2 regions of the Sphingomonas sp. GlSt437 genome follow, and region 1 is predicted to be linked to the other one. Evidence: predicted binding sites of a transcription regulator. Region 1 holds the regulator's gene; the other holds the start of a gene.
The links. The regulator LexA, encoded in region 1, represses DNA repair genes until DNA is damaged. The targets are predictions, from matches to a motif close to GTTCCNCNCTTGTTCT.

Region 1 (4,501 bases):
GCGCTGATGCGCGCCGACGATATCGAGGCGGCGACGCGGGCGCTGCTCGGGCAATGAGCGAGCTGACCCATCTCGACGCGACCGGCGCGGCGCGGATGGTCGATGTCGGCGGCAAGGCAGAGAGCGCGCGCGAAGCGGTTGCCGAGGGCCGCATCAGCATGTCGGCAGAGGCCGCGCGCGCGATCCGCGACGGCGCCGTCGCCAAGGGCGATGTGCTCGCCACCGCGCGCATCGCCGGCATCATGGCCGCCAAGCGCACCGCCGAGCTGATCCCGCTCTGCCACCCGCTGCCGCTCGACCGGGTGACGATCGAGCTCGCGGTGGACGATGAAGGCGTCACCGTCACCGCGACCTGTGCTTGCACCGCCCGCACCGGCGTCGAGATGGAAGCGATGACCGCCGCCAGCGTTGCGCTGCTCACCATCTACGACATGGCCAAGGCGGTCGATAAAGGCATGACGATCGAGCATGTCCGCCTGCTCCGCAAATCGGGCGGCAAGTCGGGCGACTGGCAACGTTAGGCCCCGACGCCTCCCCCACTGAGACGCCGCTGGTCCGCGTCGCGCGGTGTCATTGCGGCGCACTCTCCGCAACCACTACCGGCGAGCCGCGCAAAATCTCGATGTGCCATTGCCGCGATTGCCAGCGCCGCACCGGTAGCCTGTTCAGCATCGCCGCCTTCTTCGCGCGCGACGACGTCGTCACCGCTGGCGGCAACGCCGTGTTCGAGCGGCCATCGGCGAGCGGTCATCCTGTCGCTTTCCATTTCTGCCCGGCCTGCGGCACCAGCCTGTGGTGGGAAGCGCGCCGACTGCCCGAGCTGATCGGCATCGCCGTCGGCGCTTTTGCCGATCCGGATTTTCCCATGCCCGAGCAAGCCGTCTGGGCCGTGGATCGCCACGAATGGCTGGCTCTGCCGCCCGATATGCCGCTTCACGAGCGCAACCCGGTGCGCAACGGATGAGCGGCGGCCTGATTTCGGTCGCCGAGGCGCAGGCGCGGCTGCTTGCGATGGCGACGCCGGTCTCGAGCGAGTCCGTCCCGCTCCGCCAGGCCGCCGGGCGCCGGGCAGCCGAGGACATCATCGCCAGGCGCACGCAACCCTATACCGACCTCTCCGCGATGGACGGCTATGCGATCCGCTATGCCGATTTGCCGGGGCCGCTTACCCTGATCGGCGAAAGCGCTGCGGGGCATCCCTTCGCCGGCACGATCAACCCCGGCGAGACGGTGCGCATCTTCACCGGCGCGGCACTCCCTGCCGGCGCCGATACGGTGATGGTGCAGGAAGAAGTGCGCGCCGATGGTGCGGCCATCGCGCTCATCGGCGAAGGGCCACCGCGCCAAGGCGCCAATGTCCGCCGCCGCGGGCTGGATTTCAGCGCTGGTGACGCACTCGTCGCGCGCGGCGAGCGGCTGACGCCGGCGCGGATCGCGCTCGCCGGCGCCGCAGGCCATGGCGCGCTCGCCGTCAACCGCCCCATCCGCGTCGCGCTGATCGCGACCGGTGACGAGCTCGTTCCCCCCGGAACCGACGCAGCCGAGGGCGCACTCCCCGAAACCAACGCGGTCATGCTGGCCGCGTTGCTGGCCGATCTGCCGGTCGAAATCAGCGACCTCGGCATCATCCCTGACCGGCTCGACGCGCTGACCAAAGCCTTCGCCAGCGCCCATGCCGATCTGATCGTGACGACCGGCGGCGCCTCGGTCGGCGACCACGATCTGGTGCGCCCGGCGCTGCAGGCAGCGGGCGGCGCGATCGATTTCTGGCGGATCGCGCTCAGGCCGGGCAAGCCGATGCTCGCCGGCACGCTCGGGGACGCGCTGGTGGTGGGGCTTCCGGGCAACCCGGTCTCCGCCTTCGTGACCGCCCAGCTTTTCGTCCGCCCGCTGATCGCGGCGCTGGGCGGCGCGCGCGATCCGCTACCACCGACGATGACCGCGACGCTCGACAAGCCGCTTCCGGCCAATGACAAGCGCCAGGATTATCTGCGGGCGCGCGTCGATCAGGGGCAGGTCAGCGTGGCGAAAGTCCAGGACAGTTCGATGCTGCGCGCGCTCGCCGCTGCCAATTGCCTCGTCATCCGCGCACCGCACGCCCCCGCGGCCGCTGCGGGCGATCAAGTACAGATTTTACCGATCGCTTGACTTCGCGAATCATGTTTCCTAAACGTTCGGCGTCCGTTCTGGGACGGAGGAACACGAATGCTCACGCGCAAGCAGCACGAGTTGATCTGCTTCATCGATGACCGCTTGAAGGAAACCGGCGTCTCGCCCTCGTTCGAGGAAATGAAGGAGGCGCTTGACCTCAAATCCAAGTCGGGCGTGCATCGGCTGATCAGCGCGCTGGAGGAACGGCAATTCATCCGCCGCCTGCCCAACCGCGCCCGCGCGCTCGAAGTGCTGCGCATGCCCGAAAGCGGTCGCGGCGGCGCTGCAGTCAAGGCGGCGAGCCCGTCGGTACCCGCCAATGTCCGCGCCATGCCGCAGCCCGCCAACGACGTGATCGAAATCCCGCTGCATGGGCGGATCGCGGCGGGCTTGCCGATCGAGGCGTTCGAAAGCCATGCGAGCCTGGCGGTGCCGGCCGCCTTGCTCGGGTCGGGCGAGCATTATGCGCTGGAAGTATCGGGCGACTCGATGGTCGATGCCGGCATTCTCGATGGCGATTATGCGCTCATCCGCCGCACCGAAGTCGCGCGAGATGGCGAGATCGTCGTGGCGCTGATCGACGAGATGGAAGCGACGCTCAAATATTTCCGCCGCGAAGGCGCGATGGTGCGGCTCGATCCGGCTAATCGCGCGTACGATCCGCAGCGATACGAGCCGGGTCAGGTCCGCATCCAGGGCAAGCTCTCGGGCCTGCTTCGCCGCTACGATTGATCGGAATGACCGGCGGCGCGCGCCAGGGGTGCGCGTCGCCGGGATGATTGACGGTGGCGATGCGGCCATCGGCCAAGGTGATCGAAATGCCGCCGGTTTGGGCGAGCACGGGCCGATCGAGCTTCAGCCAGCGCGGCGTGCAACCGCGCGGCAAGCGGCGATCGCTGATGACGATATCGGCGGCAGCACAGGCCGGGATGAACGCGGCCCAGGGCACGGGATAGGAACTGCGCGTCGCCAGCACGCGCCACGTCCGGCCGCCGCGCTTGATATCGGCGATACACAAATCCTGGCTGCACCGCGCTTCCGGCTGGTCTGACAGGAAATCGGGATCGTCGATCGTGCCGCCAATCTCGGCGAGCATCGCCTGGGTGTAATCACCCGCACGATCGCGCAGCATCGCGATACCACCATGCGCATCCCGGATAGCGACGTGGCGTCCATCGCCCGTCACCAGCACATCCGGCGCCGGCGTCAGCAACGCCCAGGCCGCGCCGACCAGCGCCGGTGCCAGCCCAAGCAACCGCCAGCGCGTGCGCCACAGCCCAAGCCATAGCAACCCCGCCATCATCAGCGCGAACGCGCCCCACGGCATCGATGGCAGCGCCGCAACCGCGCCCGGCAGGCCAGCAACATAATGCGCGATCCACAGCAGCAGATCGATCGCCTTGCCCGTCGCCCACCAGAAAGGCGCGCCCAGCCCCACCGCATCGGCCAGCAACGCCAGTGCCTCGGCCGGCATGATGACAAAGGTGGTCAGCGGAATGGCGACGATATTGGCGACCGATCCGTACAGCCCGGCGCGATGAAAATGATAGACGCTGATCGGCGCAAGCACCGCTTCGACGACGAGACCGGTCAAGAGCAGCGACGCGACCTCGCGCCCCTGCCGGCGCCACCACGCCTCCTCGCGCTTCATCAGCCAGCCCCGCACATGCGGCTCGTCGTGCAGCGCAACGATCGCGGCGACGGCAGCAAAGGAGAGCTGGAAGCTCGGCCCCGCCGCCGCTTCGGGCACGGTCAGCAGCACCGCGACCGCGCCGGCGGCAACCAGCCGCAGCGTCATCGCCTCGCGCCCCAGCATCAAGGCGGCGAGCACAAGCAGCGCGGCGACGCACGACCGCACCGTCGGCACCTCGGCGCCGGTCAACAGCGTGTAGCCGATCGCGGCGACCGCCCCTGCCCCCGCCGCCACCATCGGCAACCGCACCCGCAACGCCAACCACGGGAACAGCGCGAGCAGGCGGATCACCAGCACCATCGTCGCGCCGACCGTCGCGGTCAGGTGGAGGCCGCTCACCGACAACAGATGCGCGAGGCCCGCGCGCCGCATCGCATCGGCGTCAGCCAGCGGGATCGCGCCCTGATCGCCCGTTGCCAGCGCGGCGGCAATGCTGCCCGCCGGCCCCGGCGCGCTCGCCTGGATATGCGCCGACAGCGCCTCGCGCACGCCGTTCAGCCAATCCCAGGCGGACGAGGTCGTGCCGCGCTTGACCAGCTCGACCGGACCGAACCCCCGCCCCGTCGCGCCAACGCCATCGAACCACGCGACCTGCGCATAATCATAAGCGCCAGGCAACGCCGGCGGGGGCGGCGGCAGCAGCCGGGCGCCGAGCCG
Region 2 (4,501 bases), 110 kb from region 1:
CCAGCCGGCGCCCTGCCCGCGCTTTTCGGCGACGCCTGCCCCGGAAGCGCGACCCGCGCCGGAGCCGGGTGCCGATACCGAAGAAGTACTGCGCGCGACCTCGGTTAGCGCTCAGGCGTAGGCGTAAGGCCCGCCTTTGCTAAGCGCCGTCTGATAAGCCGGGCGTGCGTGGATCATCTCGAGCCACGCAATTGTTGCGGGTCGTGACCCGTCGAGGCCTGCGCGCGCGCGCGCCGCTTCGAGCGGGAAGCTCATCATCACATCGGCCGCGCTGATTTCGTCGCCGGCGAACCAGGGGCGGCTCGCCAGTTCGCCTTCGACATAATCGAGATGGACCTGGAACATCGCATTGATGCGCTTGCGGATGCGCTTGCCGAACAGGGGCACACGGCTGGCGACCAGCATCACCAGCAGCGGCGGCATCAGCGAGCCCTCGGCATAATGGAGGAAATGGCGATAGCGCAGCACCGCGTCGCGATGCGCCGGCGGCCCGAAACGGCCATCGGCCTTCTCGACAAGATATTCGACGATCGCGCCGGTCTCGGCAACGACGCTGCCTGTATCGGTATCCTCGATCACCGGTGACTTGCCGAGCGGATGCACCGCGCGAAGCTCTGGCGGCGCGAGCATGGTCTTTTTGTTGCGCGCATAATGCCGGATTTCATAAGGCAGGCCGACCTCTTCGAGCAGCCAGATCACCCGCTGCGATCGCGAATTTTCGAGATGGTGGATGATGATCGTCACACGTGCCTCCCCCGGGTCAATCTGGAATCGCGTACCATAGCCATGCCGCAGCGGGAAAGTCGACTGCATCGCCCGAGCGATGTCGCTCGAGCAACGCGCGAAGGCGCGCGACCATCGCCGGTCGCTCGGCGTCGTCGGCAGTGCGGAACAATCTGGCGGCCGGGCCGATGCGCGCGAAAAATGCCATCGCGTCCGCCACCGGATCGGCACCCGCCCCGGCATGATAGATGTAATCGACTGGCTGGGGCGCCGATGGAGACCAACCGGCCGCGCGGAGAAGGCGCACGACATGATCGGCGTCGGCGAATGCGAAAGGGCCCGGCGCAGTTCCGGCATCGACAGGCGGGGGTCCCCCCGTTGCCGCAGCAATCAATTCGGCGGCCCATGGATTGGCCGCGATCGACCGGAAGCACGAAAACAGCAGCGGCGCGCGCGGCGCGGCGGCGCGACGTAGCTTGGTGAACGCGGCAACCGGATCGTCGAAGAACATCACGCCATGGCGCGACATATAGCCGTCGATCGGCGCCAGCGTCGCCACCGCCTCGTCAGCAGCAGCGATAAGGAAGTCGAGGTTCGCGAGACCTGCGGCGCGCTCGCGCGCGACTTCGACCAGCGGAGCCGACAAGTCGATGCCGGTAATGCGCGTATCGGGCCGCGCCGTCGCGAGCGCGATTGCGGTGCTGCCCGCGCCGCAGCCGATATCGACGACCCGCGCTGCATCAGCCGGCAAATGCGCGAGGATATGCTCGTTCAGCATCGCGCCCAGGTCGGCAAAACTGCGATCGGTGCGCTGCCATTCCGCCGCCCAGGCATCGCCAACCGGGCCGATCCATTCGCTCGCTTCCATGGAGTTCCTCCGCAACGGCGCCGACCGGCGGCAACCGCCGGCGAACGATGTCGGTCCGACATATCGCGCGCGCCAACAATGGCAAAGCGATCGAGGCCCCGGCGAAACAGTGGCCATAGGCACTCCCCCCTAAGCAGAACCCGACCAGATCAAAATGCATGAAAGGCCCGCCAGGGGGGAGTGGCGGGCCTTTCCGAGCGTGCGACGGGAGAAAGCGTCGCGATAAGCTTAAGCCTTACAAGTCCTCGTCGGCATCGCCGTCGGGACCAGTCATCATTTCCTCGGCGACCTTATCCATTCGGTTGCGGATCGCGGTTTCCAGGCGGTTAGCCACATCGGGATTTTCGGTGAGATAAGTCTTGGCGTTCTCACGCCCCTGACCGATGCGGACGCTGTCATAGGAGAACCAGGCGCCCGATTTCTCGACCAGCCCGGCCTTGACGCCGAGATCGAGCACTTCGCCGATCTTGGAGATGCCCTGGCCGTACATGATGTCAAACTCGACCTGCTTGAATGGCGGCGCGACCTTGTTCTTGACGACCTTCACGCGCGTCGTGTTGCCGATGATATCGTCGCGATCCTTGATCTGGCCGGTGCGGCGGATGTCGAGACGAACGCTCGCGTAGAATTTGAGCGCATTGCCGCCGGTCGTGGTTTCGGGATTGCCGTACATCACGCCGATCTTCTGGCGAAGCTGGTTGATGAAAATCACCATGCAGCGCGAGCGGCTGATCGAGCCGGTCAGCTTGCGCAAAGATTGCGACATCAGTCGCGCCTGCAAGCCGACATGGCTGTCGCCCATCTCCCCTTCGATTTCCGCGCGCGGCACCAAAGCCGCGACCGAATCGACCACCAGCACGTCGATCGCGTTGGAGCGCACCAGGGTATCGGTGATTTCGAGCGCCTGTTCGCCGGTATCGGGCTGCGAGACGATCAGCTGATCGATGTCGACGCCGAGCTTGCGCGCATAAACCGGATCGAGCGCGTGCTCGGCATCGACGAACGCCGCCATGCCGCCCTGCTTCTGCGCCTCTGCAATCACGTGCAGCGCCAGCGTCGTCTTACCCGAGCTCTCCGGACCGTAAATCTCGATCACGCGGCCGCGCGGCAGACCGCCGACGCCGAGCGCGATGTCGAGGCCGAGCGATCCGGTCGAAATCGATTCGACCTGCATCGCTTCCTTCTGCCCCAGCCGCATCGCCGAGCCCTTGCCGAAGGCGCGATCGATCTGCGCCAGCGCCGCATCGAGCGCCTTTTGGCGATCGCTCGCCGCCTTGTCGTTGGTTGTTGCCATGGTACCGTCGATGACCTTCAGAGATGTCGCCACAAGAGCCTCCACCGCTAGCCGGTCGGCACGACCGGTTCAATCTGTTGGAAGCGATGTACATGGAATGTTCCACCAGAACAAGAGTGGAACAGTCGATTTTGGATAATTTATTTCCTGGGGCGGCAACTGAGGCGCCGATCGCGCCGCTTACGCCGCCTGGAGATGGTCGAGCGCGCGCGCAATTGCTTCCATGGTGAAGGGCTTGACCAGGATCGGCCGGCCGCGATGCCGCTCGGGGATCACCCCCTCGTCGCCGCCGCTGGCGAAGAGGAACGGCCGTCCCGCATCGCTCAGCGCATCGGCGATCGGCCAGCTTTTCTCACCGCCGCGCAGATTGACGTCGAGGATCGCGGCATCGACGCCCGAACCGACATAGGCAAGCGCCTCGGCAACGGTATCGGCGGTGCCGACATGCTGGTGGCCGAGCTCGACCAGGAAATCCTCGATCATCATGGCGATCAACGGCTCGTCCTCGACGATCAAGATTCGATGCCCCATGGGCGGTCCCCTCCACATCCGCGCAGCGGATTAACTGGTTTAAACGCGGTAGCGCCTATTTGGTTGCAAGCGCGATCCGCGCGGCCTCCGCCAGCTGCTGCACCGAGAAGGGCTTGGCGATGAAGTGCACCTGATCGAGGTCGATCGACTTGCGCAGCGTTTCCTCGGCATAGCCCGACATGAACAGGATCGGCAGATCGGGGTAACGCTCGCGCGCACGGCGCACCATCGTCGGGCCATCCATCAGCGGCATCATCACGTCGGAGATCAACAGATCGGGCCGCGGGCTGTTTGCGAGCAGCTCGAGCGCTACCTCCCCATTCTCGGCGGTCATCACGCTATAGCCCTGGCGCTTGAGCGCGCGTTCGGCGACGCTGCGGACCATATCCTCGTCTTCAACGAGCAGGATGGTGCCCGATCCCCATAGCTCGCCCTGCCGAACCTTGGGCGGGATCGCCTTGGCCTTGCCATTGCCGGCAGCAGCGTGGTGGACCGGGAAGTAGATGGTGAAGGTCGTCCCCTGCCCCATCTTCGAATCCGCGAAGATATAGCCGCCCGATTGCTTGACGATGCCGTAGACCGTCGAGAGCCCCAGCCCGGTACCTTTGCCGACTTCTTTGGTGGTGAAAAACGGCTCGAAAATCTTCGGCAGGATCTCGGGCGGGATGCCGGTGCCCGTGTCGGTGATCTGGAGCGCGGTATAATCATCGACCGGCATCACATCGGCGCCAAGCTTGCGGACCTCGGCCTGCGTTACGGTCAGCGTGCGGATGGTCAGCGTCCCGCCGCCATGGCCGTACCGCACCGCCATCGCATCGCGCGCATTGACCGCGAGGTTCATCACCACAAGCTCGAGCTGAACCGGATCGACGCGGATCGCGCCCAGACCGCGCCCGTGCTGCACCGTGAGCGTGATCGTCTCGCCGAGCAGGCGCTTGAGCAGATACGACACTTCCGAAATGACATCGGGCAGCTGGATCACTTGCGGCCTGAGCGTCTGCTGGCGCGAGAACGCCAACAGCTGCCGCGTCACGCTCGCGGCGCGGTTGGAATTGGCCTTGATCTGCTGGATGTCGTCATAATCG

Region 2: a site for LexA is predicted at 2,993-3,008, ahead of recA (recombinase RecA). Genes of this name have one in related genera too.

Annotation. Positions count from the first base shown of each region.
Region 1 covers NZ_JBPGYA010000002.1:131,706-136,206, forward strand. The annotation lists gene trpC (indole-3-glycerol phosphate synthase TrpC) at 1-57, shown strand, start outside; gene moaC (cyclic pyranopterin monophosphate synthase MoaC) at 54-521, shown strand; gene ACLB0R_RS10125 (GFA family protein) at 551-964, shown strand; gene ACLB0R_RS10130 (molybdopterin molybdotransferase MoeA) at 961-2,148, shown strand; gene lexA (transcriptional repressor LexA) at 2,206-2,883, shown strand; gene ACLB0R_RS10140 (ComEC/Rec2 family competence protein) at 2,795-4,501, opposite strand, start outside.
Region 2 covers NZ_JBPGYA010000002.1:17,170-21,670, forward strand. The annotation lists gene ACLB0R_RS09595 (CaiB/BaiF CoA transferase family protein) at 1-121, shown strand, start outside; gene ACLB0R_RS09600 (glutathione S-transferase family protein) at 112-744, opposite strand; gene ACLB0R_RS09605 (class I SAM-dependent methyltransferase) at 761-1,591, opposite strand; gene recA (recombinase RecA) at 1,827-2,918, opposite strand; gene ACLB0R_RS09615 (response regulator) at 3,066-3,416, opposite strand; gene ACLB0R_RS09620 (hybrid sensor histidine kinase/response regulator) at 3,472-4,501, opposite strand, start outside.